DNA from 2 places in the Dactylosporangium cerinum genome. Region 1 is predicted to be linked to the other one. Evidence: riboswitches for the same ligand, from Rfam matches in the RefSeq annotation. Region 1 holds a riboswitch; the other holds the start of a gene.

The links. A riboswitch is a leader RNA that binds a small molecule or an ion and turns the genes downstream of it on or off. The one in region 1 is predicted to bind S-adenosylmethionine.
Region 2: it holds a riboswitch for S-adenosylmethionine, as region 1 does, so the genes downstream of both, ACFPIJ_RS31805 (NAD(P)/FAD-dependent oxidoreductase) here and ACFPIJ_RS05730 (aminotransferase class V-fold PLP-dependent enzyme) in region 1, are expected to answer to the same signal.

What each region holds. Positions count from the first base shown of each region.
Region 1 is NZ_JBHSIU010000009.1:126,583-138,209, reverse strand. Features, by position in the region: gene ACFPIJ_RS05755 (ATP-dependent DNA helicase) at 1-1,356, shown strand, start outside; gene ACFPIJ_RS05750 (AI-2E family transporter) at 2,871-3,962, opposite strand; gene ACFPIJ_RS05745 (hypothetical protein) at 3,972-4,130, shown strand; gene ACFPIJ_RS05740 (GroES family chaperonin) at 4,257-4,586, shown strand; gene ACFPIJ_RS05735 (PrsW family intramembrane metalloprotease) at 4,636-6,159, opposite strand; SAM riboswitch class IV at 6,354-6,470, shown strand; gene ACFPIJ_RS05730 (aminotransferase class V-fold PLP-dependent enzyme) at 6,483-7,679, shown strand; gene ligD (non-homologous end-joining DNA ligase) at 7,700-8,572, opposite strand; gene ligD (non-homologous end-joining DNA ligase) at 8,565-9,497, opposite strand; gene ku (non-homologous end joining protein Ku) at 9,603-10,586, shown strand; gene ACFPIJ_RS05710 (hypothetical protein) at 10,609-11,076, opposite strand; gene ACFPIJ_RS05705 (fatty acid--CoA ligase) at 11,073-11,627, opposite strand, start outside.
Region 2 is NZ_JBHSIU010000041.1:594,874-606,500, forward strand. Features, by position in the region: gene ACFPIJ_RS31785 (NtaA/DmoA family FMN-dependent monooxygenase) at 65-1,432, opposite strand; gene ACFPIJ_RS31790 (LLM class flavin-dependent oxidoreductase) at 1,434-2,636, opposite strand; gene ACFPIJ_RS64595 (GNAT family N-acetyltransferase) at 2,633-2,746, opposite strand; gene ACFPIJ_RS31795 (LLM class flavin-dependent oxidoreductase) at 2,743-3,930, opposite strand; gene solA (N-methyl-L-tryptophan oxidase) at 3,941-5,038, opposite strand; gene ACFPIJ_RS31805 (NAD(P)/FAD-dependent oxidoreductase) at 5,043-6,212, opposite strand; SAM riboswitch class IV at 6,321-6,432, opposite strand; gene ACFPIJ_RS31810 (enoyl-CoA hydratase/isomerase family protein) at 6,602-7,441, shown strand; gene ACFPIJ_RS31815 (serine hydrolase domain-containing protein) at 7,462-8,364, shown strand; gene ACFPIJ_RS31820 (VOC family protein) at 8,368-9,102, opposite strand; gene ACFPIJ_RS31825 (MMPL family transporter) at 9,206-11,299, shown strand; gene ACFPIJ_RS31830 (NtaA/DmoA family FMN-dependent monooxygenase) at 11,289-11,627, opposite strand, start outside.

The DNA.
Region 1 (11,627 bases):
CGCATGATCATCCCGCCGCACAAGCTCCTCGTCGTCGACGAGGCCCACGAGCTCGCCGACCGGGTCAGCTCCGCGTCGCAGGCCGAGCTCACGCCCGAGCTGCTGGAGCGGGCCGCCCGCCGCTGCCGCCCCTATGTCGACGACGACGTCGCCGACCGTCTCATGGAGGCCGGCGACACCCTCACCGTCGCGCTCGCCGACGCCCCCGCCGGCCGGGTCACCGACGGCCTGCCCCCCGTCCTCGGCGAGGCCCTCACCCTGCTCGACGGCGGCGGCCGCAAGGCCATCGACGCCATCGGCGAGGTCAAGGCCGACGACGCCGACCCGGTCCGCAAGCAACAGGCCAAGACGATGGTCGGCGACCTCACCAAGATCGCCCAGCGGATCCTCTCCGGCTCCGAGCACGACGTCACCTGGATCGAGCGCGACGACCGCGGCCGCCGCGCGGTGGTCATCGCCCCCCTCTCCGTCGCCGGCACCCTCAACACCCACCTGTTCCACGAGCGCACCGTCGTCGCCACGTCGGCGACCCTGGCCCTCGGCGGCCAGTTCGACACCGTGGCCCGCTCCCTCGGCCTGCCCGTCACCACCCCGTCGCCCGCGCTCGCCACCGGCGCCTCACCGGCCGAGGCCGCCCGCGACGCGGTCCTGCGCGCATCAGCCGCCCGCGACGAGGCCGACCTCGCGTGGAGCTCCCTGGACGTCGGCTCCCCCTTCGACTATGCCAAGCAGGGCATCCTCTACGTCGCCGCGCACCTGCCCCGCCCACAGACCTCGGGCCTGTCCGACCCCGCAGCCAACGAGCTGGTCGAGCTCGTCCAGGCCCTGGGCGGCCGCACTCTCGGCCTCTTCTCCTCCCGCAAGGCCGCCGAACGCGCCGCCGAGGTCCTGCGCGCCCGCGCGCCCGGCATCACGATCCTCCTGCAGGGCGAGGAGTCCCTCCCCATCCTGGTCCGCAAGTTCCGCGAGGACCGCAACAGCTGCCTGCTCGGCGTCATGTCCCTCTGGCAGGGCGTCGACGTCCCCGGCGACGCCTGCCAGCTCGTCGTCATCGACCGCCTCCCGTTCCCCCGCCCCGACGAGCCCCTCGCCGCCGCCCGCTCCGCCGCCGTCGACTCCTCCGGCGGCTCAGGCTTCGCCGCGGTCAGCGTGCCGATCGCAGCGGTCCGCCTCGCCCAGGGCGTGGGCCGCCTGATCCGAGCCCGCACCGACAAGGGCGTCGTGGCCGTCCTGGACTCCCGCTTGGAAACCGCCCGCGGCTACGGCCCCTATCTACGAGCCTCACTCCCCCCGTTCTGGTACACGACCAAGCCCGACCTGGTCCGCGGTGCCCTGCGCCGCCTGGCCGACTCGTAACCGACCACCGGCGTCCCGAACGCTCCGACTGCCGGCCGCACACCACTCGGCCGCCGCCCTCTCGCGGTCCGTCAGCCCGGCGGCCGGTCGTCCGTCACCGCGTCGGCGCGTCGGCCGGCCGCTCCTCGCCGCGCGCGCCCGGCTACCCGTCGGCTGGCCGGTCGCCGCTGCGTCTGGCGCGGCCGACCAGCCCGCCGGTCAGTCGGCGCTGCGTTTGAGCGCGGCCGGTCGTTCGGCGCTGCGTATGGGCACGGCGGTCGATCGGCCGCACACCACTCGACCGCCGCCCTCTCGCGGTCCGTCAGCCCGGCGGCCGGTCGTCCGTCACCACGTCGGAGCTTCGGCCGGCCGCTCCTCGCCGCGCGCGCCCGGCTACCCGTCGGCTGGCCGGTCGCCGCTGCGTCTGACACGGCTGACCAGCCCGCCGGTCAGTCGGCGCTGCGTTTGAGCGCGGCCGGTCGTTCGGCGCTGCGTTTGGGCACGGCGGTCGATCGGTCGATCGGTCGGCGCCGCGTTTGGCGCGGCGGTCGATCGTTCGTCGCTGCGTTTGGCGCGGCGCCGGTCACCCGTAGCCACGCTGGCCCGTCGGCCGGTCATCTGGCCATCCGTCGCCATGTCGGTGCGGCGCCCTGTCATCCACCACCGCCCCAGCACAGCAATCCGTCCACCCAGCCATCCACCATCGCGTCGGTCCAGCGTCCGGTCACCCACACCACGGGCCACGTCCGCTCGGATGGTGTACGACCGGCCGGGCTGCGCCGTGCGCCCAATTCGGTGGGCGATCCTGGCCGCCGCGCTGATCCTTGTGGGGTTGGCGCCGCTGGTGGTGGCCGTCCCCGCGAGCCTGTGGCAGCTGACCCGTTGCGGGTGCTGCCACACCGTCGCTCGTCTTTCAAGTACTTCGATACATCACCCGAGTCAGGCGCGGGTGTCGCCCGCGCCTCCCGGACTGCGGGAAACCGCATCTACCTGGTTGATCGGTGGTGTTCCAGAGTCAGTTGACGCCCTCGACGGCGCTGGACCGGGCTTGGCATCACCTCGACACGGCACGGACCGGGACCGAGCTACACCACCGCACGGCCGAGAAGCGGCTGTGCGAAACCACCGAGCCCCGAGGACCGACACCCGGATCCACTCCAAGCGGATTGCCCTCACCAAGGACCGCAACCGGCAGCTGTCACAGGCTCTTGGGGGACGACCACCATCAACGGCACCGACCCCGGGCGATGACCGGCAACCGTGATCGAAGTCACGGCCAGGTCGGAGGCCATGCACCACACCAGTGGACGCGACCCCCACCACGCCTCGGTCCAGGCGGGTGGCCACTCTCCGCCGCCCCGGCACAGCGACCCGCCAGCCAGCCATCCACCACTGGGTCGGTCCAGCGCCCGGCCATGCACCACCGCGCCGGTCCAGGCGGGCGGCCATCCCTCACCATGTCGGCCAGCGGCCATCGCTCCTGCCACCCGATGCTTCCGCCGATTCAGCCGGTCGATGGTCAGCTGTGGACGGTGTCAGTCGGCGGAGATGATGACGGAGTCGGGTGGGGGTTCGTGGCGGTGTTGGACCAGGTGGCGGATGCCGGTGTTCAGGACCGCGACCAGCGGCACGGCCACCAGAGCGCCGATGATGCCGGCCAGGACCACGCCCGTTGAGATTGCCACGATCACGGCGAGCGGGTGCACGGAGACGGCGCGGCCCATGATCAGAGGCTGCAGGACGTGGCCTTCGAGTTGTTGGACGGCGATGACGCCGATGAGGACGACCAGGGCGCTGATCGGGCCCTCGTCGACGAGGGCGACCAGGACGGCCACGGCGCCGGAGACGGTGGCGCCGATGATGGGGACGAAGGCGGCCAGGAAGACCATGGTGGCCAGGGGGAACCAGAAGTCGACGTTGATGATGACCAGCAGCAGGCCGATGCCGAGGGCATCGATGAAGGCGACGAGCACGGTCGCGCGGACGTACGCCACCAGGGTGCGCCAGGCGGCCTCGCCGGCGCGGCGGACGGGGTCGCGGGCCGGGGTCGGCAGGACGCCGGTGAGGAAGAGCCAGATGCGGTGGCCGTCGCGCATGAAGAAGAACGTGACGAAGAGCACCAGGAGCAGCAGCGCGAAGAACTCGATGGTGGCGGTGGCGGTGGAGACGGCGCTGTCGGTGAGGCTGCCGCGGTTGTCGTTGAGCCAGTTCGTGGCGGCGTCGAAGGTGGCGTCGAGCTGGCTGCCGTTGAGGTGCAGGGGGCCGGTCGTGAGCCAGTCCTGGATCTGGTTGACGCCGTCGGAGGCCTTGTCGGCGAGGGCCGGGAAGCCGTCGACGAACTCGGTGATGACGAGGGTGAGGACACCCGCGACGGCGGCGAGGCCGGTGATGAGGACCAGGAACGCGGCCAGGGAGGGTGGCAGCTTCACCCGGCGGCGCAGGAAGCCCATCATGGGCGCGAGCAGGGCGGACAGCAGCAGCGCGATGCTCAACGGGATGAGGACGGTCCGGAGGCGACCGACCAGCCACAGCAGGACGGCGAGCGCGGCGACGAGGACCAGCAGGCGCCACGACCAGGCGGCCGTCAGGCGCAGGCCGCGCGGGATCTCGGCGTCGTCGCGGCTCATCGTCGAAGGATGACCGGGATCGAGGACCGGTGGCGGCTCCACCACGGGCACCTCTTCTTCGACCAGCGAGGAAGCCTCGCGTTCCAGGCGGGCCTTCTCGAGTCGTTCGTCGTATGCCCGCCGGAGGTTGGCGCGTACCTGATCGAACCGGCCCACGGAACCCCCTAGATGACGCGAGCGGAGCTTTCACCGTAGTCCGGGTCCCGCGGCGATCGCACGTACCCAGGCGGTAGCGTCGCAACCGTGACAGCCCAGCCAGCCGCCGGTTACCCGGCGGCCACCACTCCGCCCGCCGTGTCCGACGTGGACGGGGGCCTGCCGATCCGGTTGCTGCACGACCGGGTGCTCGTCCGGCTCGAAGGGGCCGAGGGCGAGCGCCGGCACGCGTCCGGCATCGTCATCCCGGCGACGGCGTCGGTGGGGCGGCGCCTGTCGTGGGCGACGGCCGTCGGGGTGGGGCCCAACGTGCGTTCGATCGTGTCCGGCGACCGGGTGCTGTTCGACCCGGAGGACCGCTCCGAGGTGGAGCTGCAGGGCCGCGACTACGTGCTGCTGCGCGAGCGTGACGTGCACGCCGTCGCGGCCCGGCGGGTCGAGCCCGACTCAACCGGTCTCTACCTGTAGGCACGAGACCGGTCAGGACACGAGACCGGTCAGGACACGAGACCGGCCGCTACCTGTAGGGGTACGGGTAGCCCGCGTACGTCGGGACAGGCGGCGGGGGTGGCGGCACGACCACCGGCACCGGCACGACCGGCGTCGGCGGGGCGTCGAGGACGCGGACCATCCCGTCGGGGAACGTGATGTGGTAGCGGCTGCCGTCCCACACCGCGAGCGGTGCCTGCGCATCGCGGCCGACGAAGACCTGGCGGTACGCGGCCAGCGAGGTGAGCAGGTGCCGCTCCTCGGCGAGGGCCTCCATCCGGCGGGACGGCGTGTTGTCCAGGCCGCGGTGCAGGCCGTCGCGGAGCAGGGCGAGCTTCGTCGCGTCGAACTGGAACGCCCGCATGGCCTTGGCGCCGGGGTCGCCGGCGACCCGGCGGGCCCACCGGCGGGCGGACAGCCGCCGGCCGAGGGTGCCCAGGGCGGCCACCTCCGGCGGGGAGAACCAGCCGGCCCGCGCGTACTCGGTCAGCATCCGTTCGGTGAGTTTGCCCTCGTTGGACCGCTGCCACAGGGCGAAGCCGACCATGCACAGGAAGATCGGCATCATGACGCCGAAGTACCCGTACAGCAGCACCCAGGGGTTTGCGGACGCGACGACCGACATGAGGTTCCACGAGCCGTGCAGCAGCATGGCGAGCAGCAGGCCGGCGATCGGGGCGAGCCACCGGACCGACTTCGTCGAGCTGCGGGACGCGATGCCGAGCCCGATGCCGGTCATCGAGGTGAACAGCGGGTGCGCGAAGCCGGTCATGAGGATGCGCACGACGAAGATGCCGACCAGGGCGACCGCGCCGCTCACCGGGCCGTCGGACTCGGCGTTGTCGGCGTAGCCCTTGATCCCCAGGTACAGGATGTTCTCGACCATCGCGAAGCCGGTCGCGGACATTCCGCAGTAGACGATGCCGTCGATCAGGCCGGAGAACGCCCGCGGCCGGCGCCAGAACAGCAGCACCGGCCCGAGCGCCTTCATGCTCTCCTCGATCAGGGGCGCCACCAGCACCGCGACGATCGACTCGGACAGCCCCAGCTTGTCGGCGAGCACCGCGCCGCTGGTGTTGACCACCAGCGCGACGGCCGTCGCCACGCAGGCGCCCCAGCCGAAGACGAAGACCAGATATCTGACGGGCTCCGGCTCGTACCGGTCCAGCCAGAGGAAACATGACACGAGCAGCGGCACCGGGATGATCGCGGCGCTGACGCCGATGACGAGGGCGGTCCAGCCGCCGCTGAACCCGAAGAACGCCAGCAACGCCACGCCACATGCCGCGATGCAGCTGCTGACGCCGATGAGGGTCCAGAGGCGGCGGCGGTCGGAGCGCTTGGCGGGCGGCGCGGCGGCCAGGGCGAGGGCCGCGGTGGGATAGCGCTGCTCGCCGGTGTTGGGCGCGGCATTCTCGGTCACGTTGGGCACGACATCCGAGGCGGCCGCGTTCCAGCCCGGCTGCCCGGACGGCACCCCCACCCCGGACGGCTGCCCGGACGGCGCCCCGGACCGGGGCGGGTCCGACGACTCGGGCTTACCGAACGTCACCTGATATCCGGGCTGGTAACCGGGCGAAACATCAGGCGACCCCGCCAGCGGCGCCGCCCATGGTGACCGCTGCGGAAACTCCCCGTCACCGGGCGGAGGCGCAGCGCGCTCGTCGTGCCGGCCGGGCTCCGATGGCGTCCCACTCGGCGGGAGTTCGGTCATGGACCAACCTTATCCGCGCTACGGTGGGCGCAGGTCATGAGTGCCAGCGCACAGCCCCGGCTTGCTGGCCGGCAACCCTCGCGTTCGCGGCGGGGTGCCCCGGGTGATGACACGGCTCGGCACGCGGTGTGCCCGGGCAAGCGCGAGCGGAGGGCTCTGCCATGTCCACGATCCTGTCCCCCGGTGACGTGAAGCTGCGCGACGGCCGCAGTGTCGACTTCGCCAATCTCGACGTCGCCGCGACCGCCCCGTGCCTGCGGGCCGTCGCCGACGCGGTCGCCGAGCTCCTGCCGTTCTACGGCAGCGTCCACCGCGGCGCCGGCGCGCTGTCGGAGCGGTGCACCCGCGAATACGAGCAGGCCAGGGAGACGGTCGCGGACTTCCTCGGCGCCCGGGACGGCGACACCGTCGTCTTCACCCGCAACACCACCGACGCGCTCAACCTCCTCGCCCGGGCACTGCCCGGGGACACGACGGTGCTCACCTTCGACGCGGAGCACCACGCCAACCTGCTGCCGTGGCGGCGCACGGTGCACCTCGACGCGCCCCGCTCGCCGCAGGAGGCCGTGGCGGCGCTGGAGCGGGCGCTCAGCCGGCAGCGCTGCGGCCTGGTGAGCGTGACCGCGGCGAGCAACGTGACCGGTGAGGTGTGGCCGGTGGCCGCCCTCGCCGAGGTGGCGCACCGCTTCGGCGCCCGGATCGCGGTCGACGCGGCGCAGCTCGCCCCGCACGCCCCGGTCGACCTGGCGGCGCTGGGCGCGGACTATGTCGCGTTCTCCGGGCACAAGGTGTACGCACCGTTCGGCGCCGGTGTCCTCGCCGGCCGCGCGGACTGGCTGGACGCCGCGGAGCCGTACCTGGCCGGCGGCGGGGCCAGCGCCAACGTGGGCAGCGACCTGGGCGTCAACTGGACGACCGGGCCGGCGAGGCACGAGGCCGGCACGCCCAACCTGCTCGGCGCGGTCGCGATCGCCACCGCCTGCCGGGCGCTCGCGGACGCCGATCACGCCCACGAGCGGGCCCTGGTCAAGCGGCTCCGGGACGGCCTGGCCGACCTGCCGCACGTCGAGGAGCTGCGCCTCTTCGACGCGGACGCGGAGCGGGTCGGGATCGTGTCGTTCGCGGTGCTCGGCGAGGAGCCCGGTGAGCTGGCCACCCGCCTCGGCCGGGACCACGGCATCGGGGTGCGGGCCGGGCTGTTCTGCGCGCACCCGCTGACTCGGCGGCTCCTCGCCGAGGCGACCGCCCGGCTCGACCCCGGGGCCACCGCGCCGGCCCACGCGGTGCGGGCCAGCTTCGGCCTGGGCACCACCGAGGAGCACATCGACCGCCTGCTCAGCGCCCTGCGACGCGCCTGAACACCACGGAAAGCTGAGCACTACGAAGAACCACGCCCCGCGACGCGGTCGAGCACCACGGAGGACGTGAGGTCGGCGACGGTCAACGTGCCCTCGCCGACCTCCTCCCAGGTCAGCGGCGCGGACACGGTCGGCAGCGCGCCCGCGCGCAGCGAGTAGGGCGCCACCGTCGTCTTGAACGCGTTGTTCTGGCTCCAGTCGATGAAGACCTTGCCGGGCCGCAGCTGCCGGGCCATCCGCGCCACGATCAGGTCGGGCCGGCGGCGGGCCAGCTCGCCGGCGACGTCCTTCACGTACGCGCTGATCTCGTCGGCCGTCTCGTCCCCGGGCAGCTCCGCCACCAGTTGCATGCCCTTGCGCCCGGAGGTCTTCGGCTGGAGGTCCAGCCCGTCGTCGGCGAGCCGGTCCCGGACCAGCTGGGCGACCTCGAAACACGCCGGGAGGCCGGCCGGCGGGCCCGGGTCGAGGTCGATGACCAGCAGGTCAGGGTTGAGCACGGTGCCGTCGGCGGAGACCCGCCACTGCGGGGTGTGCAGCTCCAGCGCGGCGAGGTTCGCCAGCCAGACCAGGGTGGCCAGCTCCTCGACCACGATGAAGTCGATGGTCTCGCGGCCACGGCTGGAGCCGGGCACCGGCAACCGGACGGTTCGCACCCAGTCGGGGGTACCGGCCGGCGCGTTCTTCTCGAAGAAGCTGTTGCCGTCGACGCCGTTCGGGTAGCGGATGCGGGTCAGCGGCCGACCGGCGAGGTGCGGCAGGAGGACCGGCGAGATGCGGGTGTAGTAGTCGATGACCTCACCCTTGGTGAAGCCGGCCTGCGGGTAGAGCACCTTGTCGAGGTTGGTCAGGTCGAGGTGCCTGCCCTCGACCTCGACGCGGATCTTGTCAGGCATCGTGCACGTCCGATGGCGTCAGGTCCGGCCGGATGCGCAGGAACCGGGGGAAGCGCAGCCGCCCGTCGCGGGTACGGTGGCTGAACTTCACCTCGACCACCAGCCGCGGCTCGACCCAGACCGCGCCGCGGGCGTCCTCGCGCGGCACGGTGCCGGCGAACGGCGACTGCGAGATCGACAGGTCCCGCAGCGCGTCGAGGAGCGCGCGTTCGGCGGCGCTGGAGATCCCGCCGCCGACCCGGCCGCGGAACGTGAGGCCGTCGGCAACGGGGACGCCGACCAGCAGGGCGCCGAGGGCGCGCTTGCCGGGCCGCCAGCCGCCGACGACGAACTCGCAGCTCTCCTCCAGTTTGACCTTCACCCAGTCCGGTGAACGCAGGCCGGGCTGGTAGTGCGAGCCGACCCGCTTGGCGACGACGCCTTCCAGCGCGTTGTCGCGGCTGGCGGTCACAGTCGCCGGCCCGTCGTCGAACGACGGCGGGATGACGGCCCGAGGCCCCAGCGACAGTCCTTCGAGCACTTCGCGGCGGATGGTGTACGACGAAGCCTGCACATCCCGGCCTGCGGCCCTCAGCACGTCGAACGCGAGATACGAGACCGGCAGCGCGACGGCCAGACGGGCCGCCCTGGCCGGCTCGCGCACGTGCATCCGCTCGGCGAGCAGCTGAAACGAGGGACGCCCGGACTCGTCCATGGTCACGACCTCGCCGTCGAGGACGGTGTCGTCGAGGCCTTCGCCGATCCTGGCGAGCTCCGGATAGGCGGCCGTCACCTCGACCCCGCTGCGCGCGTAGAGGCGGGTCGCGCCGCCGCTGATGATCGCGATCGCTCGGATACCATCCCATTTGAACTCATACGCCCAGCCCGGCCCGGACGGTAGCGGGCCGGTCGAGGCGAGCATCGGTGCCGGCGGGCCGGTCCCCATCCCCTCACGATAGTTCGCCGCCGACTTCCTCGCGTGCACCTCGATTCGATGCGATTCTGGTTGTCAGAGGTCAACACAGGTCAACACGGTGGGGAAAGGATCTCAATGCGCGCGATCTGGAAAGGCGCGGTCTCCTTCGGGCTCGTGTCGATCGCCGTCCGCCTGTACTCGGCGACGGAGGAGAAGGACATCCGCTTCCACCAGGTCCACCGCGACGACGGCGGACGGATCAAGTACAAGCGGGTCTGCTCGATCGACGGCGAGGAGGTCAGCTACGACGACATCGCCAAGGGCTACGACCTGGGCGGCGGCGAGATGGTCGTCCTCACCGACGACGACTTCGCGGATCTGCCGCTGACCACGAGCCGGGCGATCGAGGTGCTGGAGTTCGTGCCGGCCGAGCAGGTCGACCCGATCCTCTACAACAAGGCGTACTACCTGGAGCCCGACAAGACCGCCGCGAAGCCGTACGCACTGCTGCGCGACGCGCTCACCAACACGGAGCGGGTCGCGATCGTGAAGGTGGCGCTGCGGCAACGGGAGCAGCTGGCCACGCTGCGGGTCCGCGAGGACGTGCTGGTCCTCAACACGATGCTCTGGCCGGACGAGATCCGCGCGGCGAAGTTCGACATCCTCGACGAGGACGTGTCGGCGCGCCCGGCGGAGCTGGCGATGGCCGGCTCGCTGATCGAGTCGATGGCCGCCGACTTCGACCCGGCGACGTACACGGACAACTACCGCGAGGCGTTGCAGGAGGTCATCGACGCGAAGGTGGCCGGCCGGGAGGTCGTGCAGCCGGAGGAGACCGAGGAGGCGCCGGCCGCGGCGGTCGACCTGATGGCGGCGCTGCGCGCGTCGGTGGAGCGGGCCAAGGCCGCCCGTGGCGAGGCGACGCCGGCCCCGGCGAAGAAGGCGACGGCGGCGACGGCCGCGAAGAAGACCACCGCGGCGAAGGACGACAGCGACGAGGACGCGGCCGCGACGCCGATCAAGCGGGCCGCGGCGAAGAAGACCACCGCCGCTGCCGCCAAGAAGGCCACCGCGCCGGAGAAGAAGGCCACCCCTGCGAAGGCGAGGAAATCCGCCTAAACGGAAGGCGAGGAAAGTCCGCCTAGTCGGAGGTGCGGGTGAAGTAGACCGTCGACGACGCCTTGTCCAGGAGCAGCACGGTCCCGTCGACCTTGAGCCAGTGCGGGTCGGCGGGGGCGAATGGCCGCAGGTCCTCCGGCACCTCCGCCAGCTCCGCCGGCGTGGTCGCCGGCAGCGCCCCGGCCCGCTCCGCGGTGATCACGGCGAAGCCGTCCATGACGTAGTCCATCGGCCCGATCTCCGGGCAGGACCGGGCCCTGGCCTCGTGCTCCTGCCAGTGCACCTGCTGGATCGGCGCGAGCTGCGGCCACATCTGCTCGATGCGGACCTTCTGGGTGATGACGGGGCCCTTCGTCGGCTTGTTCACGTCCTCGCACCCGGCGAGGCCCGGCACCCAGTCACGCAGTGCCAGGCCCACCCCACAGACAGCGAGCACGCAGGCGAGCACCGCGCCCGCGACGAGGAGCGCGATCTTCGCCGGCCGGTTCACCCGTTGATCTGTACCACCTCGAGGCCGCCGTCCGCATAGCTGGCCCGGACGCGCTTCTTGTCGAACTTGCCGACGCTGGTCTTCGGCACCGCCTCGATGAACGACCAGCGCTCCGGCAGCTGCCACCTGGCCACCTTGTCCCCGAGGAACTCGCGCAGCTTCCCGGCGTCGGCGGTCGCGCCCTCCTTCAGCACGATCGTGGCGAGGGGACGTTCGCCCCACTTGTCATCCGGCACACCCACGACACACGCCTCCAACACGGCCGGATGCGCCATGAGCGCGTTCTCGAGGTCGACGGAGCTGATCCACTCGCCGCCGGACTTGATCACGTCCTTGGCGCGGTCGGTGAGGGTGAGGAATCCGTTGGGCGAGAGGGTGCCGACGTCGCCGGTCCTCAGCCAGCCGTCCTCGAACTTCTCCGGGTCCGGGCCGTCCTCGCCGATGTACTGCGCGGTGATCCACGGGCCCCGGACCTGCAGCTCCCCCACGGCCTTGCCGTCGTTGGGCATGACCTCGCCGGCGGGCCCGACGATGCGGCCCTCGACGCCGGC
Region 2 (11,627 bases), on a different contig from region 1:
AAGACGCCCGAACGACGCCCCGGACCGAAGCCCGGAAGGAGGCGGCGCCGCACGACGTGGCGAACTACGCCGCCGTCAACGAGGAACGGTCGGCGTACGCGGGGATGCCGAGGTTGTCCCGCAGCGTGGTGCCGTCGTATTCGGTGCGCAGCGAGCCGCGCTCCTGCAGCAGCGGCACCACCTTGTCGACGAACTCGTCCAGGCCCGTCGGGGTCAGGTGCGACCCGATGATGAACCCGTCCGAGCCGTCGTTCTGCACGAACGCGTCAAGGCGGTCGGCGACCTGCGCGGGCGTCCCCACGAACTCGGTGTGCCCGAACACGTGCACCGCCAATTGCCGCAGCGAGAAGCCGTTTGAGGCAGCAAGCGCCCGCCACTTCGAAACGGTGTCGAGGGCGTCCTGGTGGATGCGGGCCCGGCCCTGGATCACGAGCGGCCCGGCGGGGTCCGGGTCCACGTCGGGCAGCGGGCCGTCCGGGTCGTAGCCGGACAGGTCGCGGTTCCACACGGTCTCGAGCAGGATCTGCGCGCCGCGCCCGCTGATCTGCGCCAGGGCGATCTCGCGGTGCCGTTCGATCGCGTCGGCCTCGGTGTCGCCGAGGACGAACGAGGCGCCGGGCAGGACCTTGGTCGATCCGGCGGGGCGGCCGTGGCGGGCCGAGCGTTCCTGGATGTCGCGGTAGAACGGCTGCGCCTCGGCGAGGGTGTGGAACGGGGAGAAGATCGCGTCGGGGCCGCCGCCGGCGGCGAACTCGCGGCCCTCGGCGGAGACGCCGGCCTGCAGGATGACCGGGTGGCCCTGCGGGCTGCGGGGCACCGTGAACCGGCCGCTGATGTCGAACTGCTTGCCGCTGAAGGCGAACTCGCCCGCGTCGGCTCGGCGCAGGAACTGCCCCGAGCCGGCGTCGGCGAGGACGTCGTCGGCGGACCAGGAGTCCCACAGCCGCCGGGCGACCGCGAGGAACTCCTCGGCCCTGATGTAACGGTCCTCGCGCTTGAGGAAGCCGCCGCGGCGGAAGTTGCCGCCGGTGAAGGCGTCCGACGAGGTGACGATGTTCCAGCCGGCCCGGCCGCCGGACAGGTGGTCGACGGTCGCCAGCTGCCGGGCGAGCTCGTAGGGCTCATTGAAGGTGGCGTTCACGGTGGCGATCAGCCCGAGGTGCGAGGTGACCGCGGCCAGGGCGGTGAGCACGGTGATGTTGTCCGGGCGGCCGATGACGTCCTGGTCGAAGATCTGGCCCAGCCGCTCCCGCAGCGCCAGCCCCTCGGCGAGGAAGAAGAAGTCGAACTTCCCCCGCTCGGCGGTCTGGGCGGCGTGCTGGAACGACGCGAACTCGATCTGGCTGCCGGCGGCCGGGTCCGACCACACGGTCTGGTGGTTGACGCCCCCGAGGTAGGCGCCGAGGATGATCTGCTTCCTGGGTCTGGTCATCTCAAGCGTCCGTTCCGACTGAAGTTCCGGCTGAAAGAGCCTGGTAGCGGCTCACGGGACGGTCCAGGCCCAGCTGGCCGCGCAGCGTGGTGGCCGAGTAGCGGTCGCGGAACAGGCCGCGCCGCTGCAGGACCGGCACGAGCTGATCGGTGACGGCGGTCAGGTCGGAGGGCAGGACCCCGGGTCGCAGCCGGATCCCGTCGTAGCCGAGTCGGTGCAGTTCCTCGATGTGGTCGGCGAGGGCTTCCGCCGTACCGGCGAAAATGCGCGCGTCGGAGAACAATTCAGCACCGTCGAGCGAATCGAGGTGTTCCTTGCGGGAAGCGGCGTCGGCGCCGAGGAACACCACCAGGTCGGCGTAGACCTGCAGCTGCGCGTCGCCGGCCTCCTGCCGGACCTCGGCCAGGATGGCGGCCGCGCCGGCCGGGTCGTGTGGGGTGACGAAGACGACGTCGGCCTGCCGGGCGGCCAGCCGGTAGGGCACGGTGGAGTGCGCGAGGACGGTGACCACCGGCTGGCCCTGCGGCGGGCGGGGCGTGATCGACGGCCCCCGCACCGAGAACCAGCGGCCCTCGAAGTCGATGCGGTGCAGCTTGTCCCGGTCGATGAACCGGTCCGTCGCCCGGTCGCGGATCTCGGCGCCGTCCTCCCAGCTGTCCCACAGCCGGCGGACCACCTCGATGTAGTCGGCCGCCTCGTCGAACCGCTCGGCGATGAACTGCTCGACCTCCGGCGTGGCAAGGGTCTCGAAGCTCAACGCCGGAGGCGACGAGCGCCGGCCGAACAGCGCCGCCTCGCCGCCCAGCCCGCCGACGCGCACCTGCATGCCGGCCCGGCCGGTGCTGATGTAGTCGAGCGTGGCGATGTTCTTCGACGTGTGGAACGGCTCGGTGTGGGTCATGCTGACCGCCGGGATGATGCCGATGTGTGCGGAGCCCGGGGCGATGCGGGCCGCGATGAGGGCCGCGTCCAGCCGGCCGCGGACCTGGTCGGTGCGGCTGTCGGCGGCGAAGTGGTCCGCGGACTGGATGGTGAGCGAGTCGTCGATCGTCACGAAGTCCAGCAGGCCGCGCTGCGCCTCGGCGAGCAGGCCGGTCCAGTAGGCGGCGGTGAACAGGTCGTGCGGCCGCGCGGCGGGGCTGCGCCAGGCCGCCGGATGCCAGCCGGCGCCGTCCAGCGCGACCGCCAGGTGGAGATGGGTCACTGTGGGTTCCTTCCGGGGCTGCGCAGCGCCGAGAACAGCACGGCGCGGCGGATCTCGAAGCCGAGCGCTTGGTAGAGCCGGATGGCGGTGGTGTTGTCGCGTCCGGTCATGCCTGGCTCCAGTGGCCGCGGCGGATCCACTCCTGTGCCAGCAGCTCGTAGGAGCGGACCCGGTCGGCGTGCTCGTGGGTGATGGTGGTGACGGCCAGTTCGTGCGCGCCGGTGGCGTCCCGCAGCTGTTCGAGCTTGTCGGCGACCGTCTGCGGCGAGCCGACGAGCTGCGTGTCGATGCGGTCCTGGACGAGTTCGCGGTCCGCCGCGGTCCACTCGTGCGCGGCCGCCTCCTTCGGGGTGGGGAACGGGATCGCGCCCGAACCGCCGCGGATGCTGCGCACCCACAGGCCGTAGCCGGAGGCGAGCTCGGCGGCGTGCTCGTCGGTGTCGCCGACGACGACGTCCGCCGACACGGAGATGTACGGCGCGGCCAGGTCCTCGGACGGGCGGAACGCGGCCCGGTACGCGTCGACCGCGTCGATGACGGTGCTCGGGCTGTGGTGGTAGCTGGCGGCGAACCTGAGGCCCTTCTCGCCGGCGACGGTCGCGCTGGAGCCGCCGGACGCGCCGAGGATCCAGACCTGCACCGCGGCGCCCTCGCCGGGGTAGGTGTGCACCTCGACGCCGCCGGGCGACACGTACGTGCCGGCGAGGAAGGCGAGGATGTCGCTGACCTGTGTGTCGTAGTCGGGGGTGTACGCGCCGGGCTGCTGCAGCAGGTCCAGCAGCGTGGCGAACTTGGTCGCGGAGTTGGCCAGGAGCAGGCTGAAGTCGTACTGCTTGGGCAGCAGCAGCCCGTTGTCGGCGCGCTGCTCGACGGTGTGCGCCCCGCCGCCGCGGTTCGCCACGTACGCGGAGACGGCGGCCGTGTGCTGGTCGGCGGCCGGGGCGGGCTTCTGGCGCCCGATCGAGCGGCCGAGGCCGAGGTCCAGGCGGCCCGGGTACACGGCGTCGAGCAGGCCGAACTCCTCGACGGTGGCGAGGGCCTGGCGGTGCCCGAGCTGGACCCCGGCCGAGCCGAGCCGGATGGTGCTGGTGGCGCCGGCGACGAGCGCGATGGACACGGCCGGGGACACGCCGAGCACGCCGGGGTTCAGGTGGTGCTCGGCGAACCAGTACCGCTGGTAGCCGAGGCGTTCGGCCTGCCGCGCCAGGTCGATCGCGTTGCGGACGGCGTCGCCGGTGCCGGCGCCGCTGCTGCGTGGAATGAGGTCCAGGACGGCCAAGGGGGTTGTGCTCATGGAGTTCCTCTCATCGGTTGAACGCGAAGCGCGGGTCCGGGCGGGTGCCGTCCAGGGCGAGGTCGGCCAGGACCCGGCCGATCGCGGGCACGAACTTGAAGCCGTGGCCGGAGAAGCCGGTGGCCACGACGACCGGGCCGTGCCGGTCCAGCACGAAGATCGAATCGGGAGTGGTGGTGTACGTACAGCTGATCGGCGTGAACACGTCGGCGTCGACGCCCGGCAGCCACCTGCGGGTGTACTCGCGCAGGGCGGCCAGTTGCGCGGGTTCCGGGGTGAAGTCGCGGTGGTCCGGGTCGACCTCGGGGCCGACGCCGTGGAAGCCGACCTTGATGCCCTCCCCGGGCGTGGCGAGGCCGTAGATCCCGCCGTAGAAGTGATCCGGGTCGGCGAAGCGGTGGCCGAAGCTCGGCCAGCCGTCCTCCGGTACACGGGCGGCGAAGTGCGCCGGCTGCTCCTGGGTGACCCGCAGCGGCGGCAGCGGCGCCAGCCCGCCGACGAGCTTGGCGGCCCAGGCGTTGACCGCGGCCACGACCCGGCGGGCGCGGTAGCTGCCGCCGTCGGTGTGCACGAGGACCGTGTCGTCGCCGAGGACCTCGATCGCCGTCACCGGCGTCGAATGCCGCACCTCCGCGCCCTCCTTCGCCGCGGCGTCCTGGAGGGCGGCGACGGCATGGTCGGCGTGCAGCCGCCCGCTGTCGGGGTGGAACAGCGCGCGGGTGTCGAACCGGATGCCGGGCCACCGTTCGGCCGCCTCCGCCGGGGTGAGCCAGCTGTGCGGCACCCCGGCGGCGGCCAGCCCGTCGGCGAGGTCCTGCAGGAACGGGTGGTCGCCGTGGTCGACACCGCCGGTGACGGTCAGCAGCCGGGCGCCGGTCACGTCCTCGAGTTCCCGCCAGAGCCGCCGGGCCTCCCGGGCGAGTCCGATGTGGACTGGGTCGGGGTAGGACAGCCGGAAGATGCGGGACGCGCCGTGTGACGCGCCGTTGGTGTGGCCGGCTTCGTACTGCTCCAGCAGCGCCACCCGCATGCCCCGGCGGGCGAGCTGCCAGGCGGCGGCGGAGCCCATCGCCCCGCCACCGACCACCACGACGTCGAGCTGTGTCATCGCCTCAACCCAGGATTCGTGCGGCGCCGTAGCCGCTGGCCAACACCGAACCGGCGGCGAAGCGGCCGGGAGCGAACTGGGCGAGGCCGGGGTCGGCGTCGGCGATGAGCAGCCGGGCCACGTGGTCGCCCCAGACCGGGGCGAGCTTGAACCCGTGCCCGCTCGTCCCCGCGTCGACGTACACCCGGGAACTGACCTGCCCGGTGACGGGTTGCCAGTCGGGGCTGACGTCGTACAGCGACGCCCAGCCGCGCTCCCGCACGGCGCGGCCGCGGATCGGGGCCCGCAGCGCGGCGCGGACGGCGAGCCAGTCGAACTCGTCGTCGGTGATCGCGGTGGCGTAGTCGTCGGGGTCGGTTGCCGTGGTGGGTGCGAGGGGGCCGAGGAGGTAGTGCCCGGCGCCGGCGGGCCGGGAGTAGTAGCCGTGCTGGACGTCGATGAGGACGTACGGCACGGCCCGTGGCGCGTCGGCGGGCGCGTGGCCGAGCCCGGCGACGACGTGCCGTTCGGCGGTCAGCGGCAGCGTGACGCCGACCTGAGCCAGCAGCGGGACGGTCCACGGTCCCGCGGCCACCAGCAGCCGCTCCACCTCGTGCCGCGTGCCGTCTCCGGTGACGACCCGTACTGCGTGGGTGCCCTCGCTGATCTCCCGGACCGGGGCGTGTTCCAGCAGCACGGCGCCGTGCTCGACGGCGCGGGCCGCGTAGCCGAGCGCGGTGCGCCGCGGGTCGGCGTAGCCGGCCCGGTCCTCCCACACGCCGACCGCGGTCCCGTCGAGGTTCAGGTACGCGAACCGGTCCGCCAGGTCGTCCGGGCCCAGGACGGTGTGGCCGATCCCGGCGGCGGCGAGGCCGGCGGCGGTGGCGCGCACGCCCGTGACGTCGCCGGCGCCGTGCAGGTACAGCCCGCCGGTCTGCACGTAGCCGCTGTGGCCGCCGACGCGGGTGTCGAAGTCGGCGAGGATCTCGGTGCTGTCCCGGGCGACCCCGGCCAGGAACGGGTTGGTGTAGTAGGACCGCACGACGCCGCTGGCCTGCCCGGTGGGGCCGCCGACCCGCTCGCCGCGCTCGAACACGACCGTCGGCACGCCCCGGCGGGCCAGGTGGTAGGCGGCGCTGAGGCCGTGCACGCCGGCGCCGATGATGCCGATCTCGGCGCGCCTGCCGCCGTTCATCGCCGGCACCCGGGCGCTGGGTTGGGGATGCCGTGCATCAATCGCGCGGCGGGAAGGGGGTTGGCTGGGTCATGTGCTCTCCCTCGGCCGAGGCCCGGGGCGGTGCGGGCCGCATGCTTACCGCACGGTCGTTGTGCGGTCGTGTCGTCACCCGGGGCACCCCGTCGCGGTGGAGGGTTGCCGGCCAGCTAGCCGGGGCTGGACGCTGGCACTCGTAACACGGACGTTCACCGCCAGCCCAGTGGTCTGACATCAGCAACGATAAAGGTCCACAGCGCGAATGTCTACTAAACCCATAGGATTACCGTGCGTCCGAGATCACAGGGTCATGGACAAGCGGAGCAGTGCTCCGTAATATCGGAGCACTGCTCCGATTCGAGAGGTGCCCGATGACCAAGGAACTCCACGAGTGGCAGGCCCGCTCGGGCGGCTACGTGCCACGACCCAGCTTCGAGGCGTACGCGGAGAAGTACGCGGACTACTTCGTCATGCAACGCCGCGACGGGATCATCGAGCTGCGGATGCACACCGGCGGCGGGCCGGCCCAGTTCGGCTTCGCCACCCACAACGCCTGGGGCCAGGCCTGGCAGGAGATCGGCAACGACCCCGACAACGAGGTCCTCATCCTCACCGGCACCGGTGACCAGTGGCTCGCCGCCGGCGCCAGCCCCGCCCCCGACGAGGCGACCAGGGAGCTCATGCGGCAGCCGTTCCCGAAGGACTTCGCCTACGAGCACACGTACTACGACGCGACGAAGCTGCTGGAGAACTTCATCTTCGGCATCGACATCCCCACCATCGCGGCGATCAACGGCCCGAGCATCGCGCACACCGAGTTCGCGCTGCTGTGCGACATCACCCTCGCCGCCGAGACGGCGACCATCATCGACCCGCACCTGCCGACCGGCGTGGCCCCCGGTGACGGCCAGCAGCTGACGCTGCAGGAGCTCATCGGGACCAAGCGGGCCGCCTACCACCTGTACACCGGCGAACCGATCACCGCGCGGCTGGCGCTGGAACTCGGTCTGGTCAACGAGGTGCTGCCCGCCGAGCGGCTGCTGCCCCGCGCGTGGGAGCTCGCCGAGACCATCATGAAGAGCCCCCGAGCCGCCCGCCGGCTGACCCACGCGATCGTGCAGCGGCCCTGGAAACGCCGGCTGGTGCACGACCTCGGCTTCGGCGTCGCTCACGAGATGTTCGGCATCTCCGCCGACCGGCTCCTTGGGTAACCGGCTTGTACGATGCGCCGGTGGGCGACGAGCTGCTTGACGACTTCATCCGCGCCGACCGCGAGCGCGGCCTGGGGGTCTACGGGATCCACCTGCACCGCGAGGGCAGCCCGCCGGTCGAGCGGCGGGTCCGCTCCGACGACCGGGTCAACCTGTACTCGGTCGCCAAGACGTTCACCTCGGTCGCGCTCGGGCTCGCCGAGGCGGAGGGCCGGCTCACCCTGGAGGACCGGCTCCTGGACCACTTCCCCGAGCTGCGGTCCGTGGCCGCCGACGGGGTCGAGGCGGTGACGCTGCGGCAGTTGCTGACGATGTCCAGCGGCACCAGCCACGAGTGGTTCGCCGACCAGCGCGTCGACGCCGCCGACCTGCTCCACGAGATCGTCGCCACGCTGCTGGACGCCGCGCCCGGCACGCGGTTCGCGTACACGGACTCCGGGCCGTATGCGATCGGCCGGGTCATCGCCAGGGTCACCGGCGCCGACCTGCGCTCCTACCTCCTCCCCCGGCTGTTCGCACCGCTGGACCTGCACAACCCGGCCTGGCACGCGTGCCCGCTCGGGTTCCCGTTCGCGGCCAGCGACCTGTTCCTGCGCACCCACGAGCTGGCCCGCTTCGCCCAGCTGCTGCTGCAGGAGGGCGAGTGGGACGGCCGCCGGCTGCTCCCCGCCGACTACGTGCACCGGCTGACCGCCGACCCGGCCGACACCAGCGCCATCACCGAGGGCGAGCGGTTCACCCACGGCTACGGCCTGGGCGTCTGGCTCGACCGGTCCCCCATGTTCCGGATGGACGGCCGCTACGGTCAGTACGCCGTCATCTGCCCCCAGCTGCGCGCCGCCGTGACCGTGACCGCGCACTCCGAGCGCGAGGTCGAGCTGCTCGACGCGATCCACGAACTGGTCGTCGACCGCCTCGAATGAGCCTCAGGTGAGCCACGGCGCGAGGAGGGTCGGATCGGCGACGGCGGACCGGACCTGACCGCGCTCGTCCTCGGTCAGCGTGAGCCCGCCGAGCCTGGCGCCCCACTCCGCCACCCGGTCCGGCTCCTCGAAGGCGGTCGACAGCTCGATCAGCGCGGCCAGGGCGGTCGCCTGCTCCACCGGTGACGCGGTGTCGCCGTGCCGGCGCAGTCCCGAGTTCAGCGCCCGGAAGGCGGCCAGGTCGTCGTTCTTGAACTCGCGCAGGACCCGCGCGTTGTCCAGCACCCTGGCGAGTCCCGTGAGCCGTTTGGAGCCGCCGTACTCCACCTCAGCCGGCTCGCCACGCTGGATGAAGACAATCGAGTTGCCCGACGGGTCCATGACCGTGAAGCGGGAGGCGCCGGGACGGAACCGGGTGATCCGGGGCAGCCCCTTCGCCAGGACCTTGCCGTAGGCGCCGCGCATCGCCGCCGTGAACGCCGCGTGATAGGGCGCGACCGCGTCGACCATCACCAGGCAGCCGCCGGTCCACTCGCGCGCCGGGTCGACGTCGGGGGCTGCGCGGGAGTAGTGCAGCTCGAAGCCGCTGCGCCGGAACGCCAGGTACAGATACGGCTTCGTCTGCTCCCACGTGACGGCGAATCCGAGGGCGCGCCAGAAGGCCAGGGTCTCCTCCGGCGACGTGCACGGCAGCAGTGGCACCGTCGTTTCATTGGGTTCGATCTGCGACTCAGTCACGCTCTACAGTGTAGAGCGATATTTCGGCCGTTGCGGGACCGTCGATGTCGATGTTGGATGACGTCGGCAGCGGCCACGTCGGCGGCGGCCCGAGGAGGCTGCGGTGCTTGCATCGCTCGGCCGGTGGACCGCCAACCACCGGATGCTGGTCCTCGCCGGCTGGGTCGTGATCGCCCTCGCCGGCGCGGTGTTCGGAGGTTCCGTCTACGACCGGACGCAGTCGGTGGACAGCCTGCGGCCGGACGCGGAGTCCGCGGTGGCGCAGGCGCGCATCGACCGGCTCGCGCCGGAGGGCGAGCGCGTCGTGGCCGTGATCTCCGGGCGGGACTTCAACGCGACCGCGCTGGTCGACCAGGCCAGCCGGGTGATGTTCGAGATCCGGGCCATCCCGGGCGTCGCTGCCGTCACCGACGCGTACACCGCCGGCTCCGGCCAGGTCTCGCCGGACAACCAGAGCTCGCTCGTCACCGTCGAGCTGAAGCCCGGGCTGAGCGACGACGAGGCCCTGGCCGTCGCCGACCGGGTGACGGCCGTGCTGCGCCGCATCGACACCGGTGTTCCCGTCCTGGTCGGCGGGGAGGTCCTCGCCGAGCGCACCTTCGGCGAGCAGGCCGTCAAGGACGCCGCCATCGGTGAGACCGTCGCGCTGGTGGTGCTCTGCGTCGCTCTCGCCGTCGTCCTGGGCGGCCTGGTCGCCGGTAGCCTGCCCCTGGCCACGGCCCTCGCCACGGTCGCGGCGACGCTGCTGGCGCTGACCGGGCTCGCCGCGGCGGTGCCGGTGAGCGAGTACGCGGTCAACGTCGTCACCCTGCTCGGCCTCGGGCTCGCGGTCGACTACAGCCTGCTGATCCTGACCCGCTTCCGTGAGGAGCGGGCCGCGGACCGCAAGGCGGCGGTGCCGGAACTGCTCGCGCGGACCGTCGCGACCGCCGGCCGGGCCGTGCTCGTGTCCGGCCTCGCCGTCGGGGCGGCCCTCGCGGGGCTGTTCGCGTTCGCCGAACCGCTCCTCGCCGCGATGGCGCTGGGCGGCGCACTGGTCGTCTGCCTCGCCACGATCGCCGGCCTGACGCTGGTACCGGCGCTGATCGCCGTCGCCCACGCGCGCATCCCCGCCCCCCGGAAAAGCAAGAGCAAGACCAAGCGCACGAGCGGCGTGCTGGCGCGGCTGGCCGCGTTCGCGCAGCGCCGCCCGATGCTCGTGGCGCTCGGCGTCACCGCCGGCCTGGTCCTGCTGAGCCTGCCGCTGTTGCAGGTCACCCTGGCCAACTCCGACGCGCGGTCGTTGCCCACCGGCAGCGAGGAGCGCCTGGCATACGAGGCCGTCGAACGCGACTTCGCCAAATGGACCACGCAGCCGGTCACCGTGCTCATCGAGGCCGGCAAGGACGAGCCGCCGGTGCGTGCCGTCCTCGCCCGGGTGCGCGAGCTGACCGGCGAGGCCGAGCTCGACCTGCGCTCCGACCTGCCGGCCGGGGTCACCGTCGTGGACCTGCGCCCGGCCGGCCCCGCCGACGGCGAACCGGCCCAACGCCTCGTGCGGCAGCTGCGGGCCATGGACACCAGCGTTCCCGTCCTGGTCGCCGGGCCCGCCGCGGAGCTGATCGACGCGAGGGAGTCCGTGGCGTCGCGGCTGCCGATCGCGGTCGCCGTCATCGTCGTCGCGACCGCGATCCTGCTCTTCGCGTTGACCGGCTCGGTCGTGGTGCCGGTGAAGGCCCTGTGCATGAACGTCCTCACCCTGCTGGCCACGCTCGGCGTCCTCGTCGCGGTCTTCCAGTGGGGCTGGGGCTCGGCGCTGCTGGGCTTCGAACCGTGGGGCGCGTTGGACCTCACCACACCGCTGCTGCTGTTCGTGTTCATCTTCGGGCTGTCGATGGACTACGAGGTGTTCCTGCTGGCCCGGATCAAGGAGGAGTGGGACCGGCGCACCGGCGACGACCGGGCCGCGAACGACCGGGCCGTCCTCGCCGGCATCACCGCCACCGGCCCGGTCGTCACCACCGCGGCCCTGGCGATCGGCATCGTCTTCCTCGGCTTCGCCCTCGGCGACCTGATCGCGGTGAAGGAGATCGGCGTCGGCATGACCGTGGCCGTGCTGCTGGACGTCACCGTGGTGCGCGGCCTGCTGCTGCCCGCCGTCATGTCGCTGCTCGGCGCCGCGAACTGGTGGCGCCCGGGCCGCCGCGTCAGCAGTTGACCTGGGCGGCCTGGCCGAACCGCTCGCGGAGGGTCGTCTCGCGGTACTGCGTGCGGAACAGGCCTCGGCGTTGCAGCACCGGCACGACGTGGTCGACGAACGCGGGCAGCCCGTCGGCGATGACGTCGGGCATGAGCGTGAACCCGTCGGCGGCGCCAGCCTCGAACCATGCCTGCACGACGTCGGCGACCTGTTCGGGGGCGCCGGCGGCAACGAGGTGCCCGGAGCGCCAGAGCCGCCGCAGGATGTCGCGGACCGTGAGGCCCTGCCGGGCCAGCCGCAGCGCGCCGGCGTGCAGCACGGGCCCGCCCGGCTCGTCCGGCTGTTC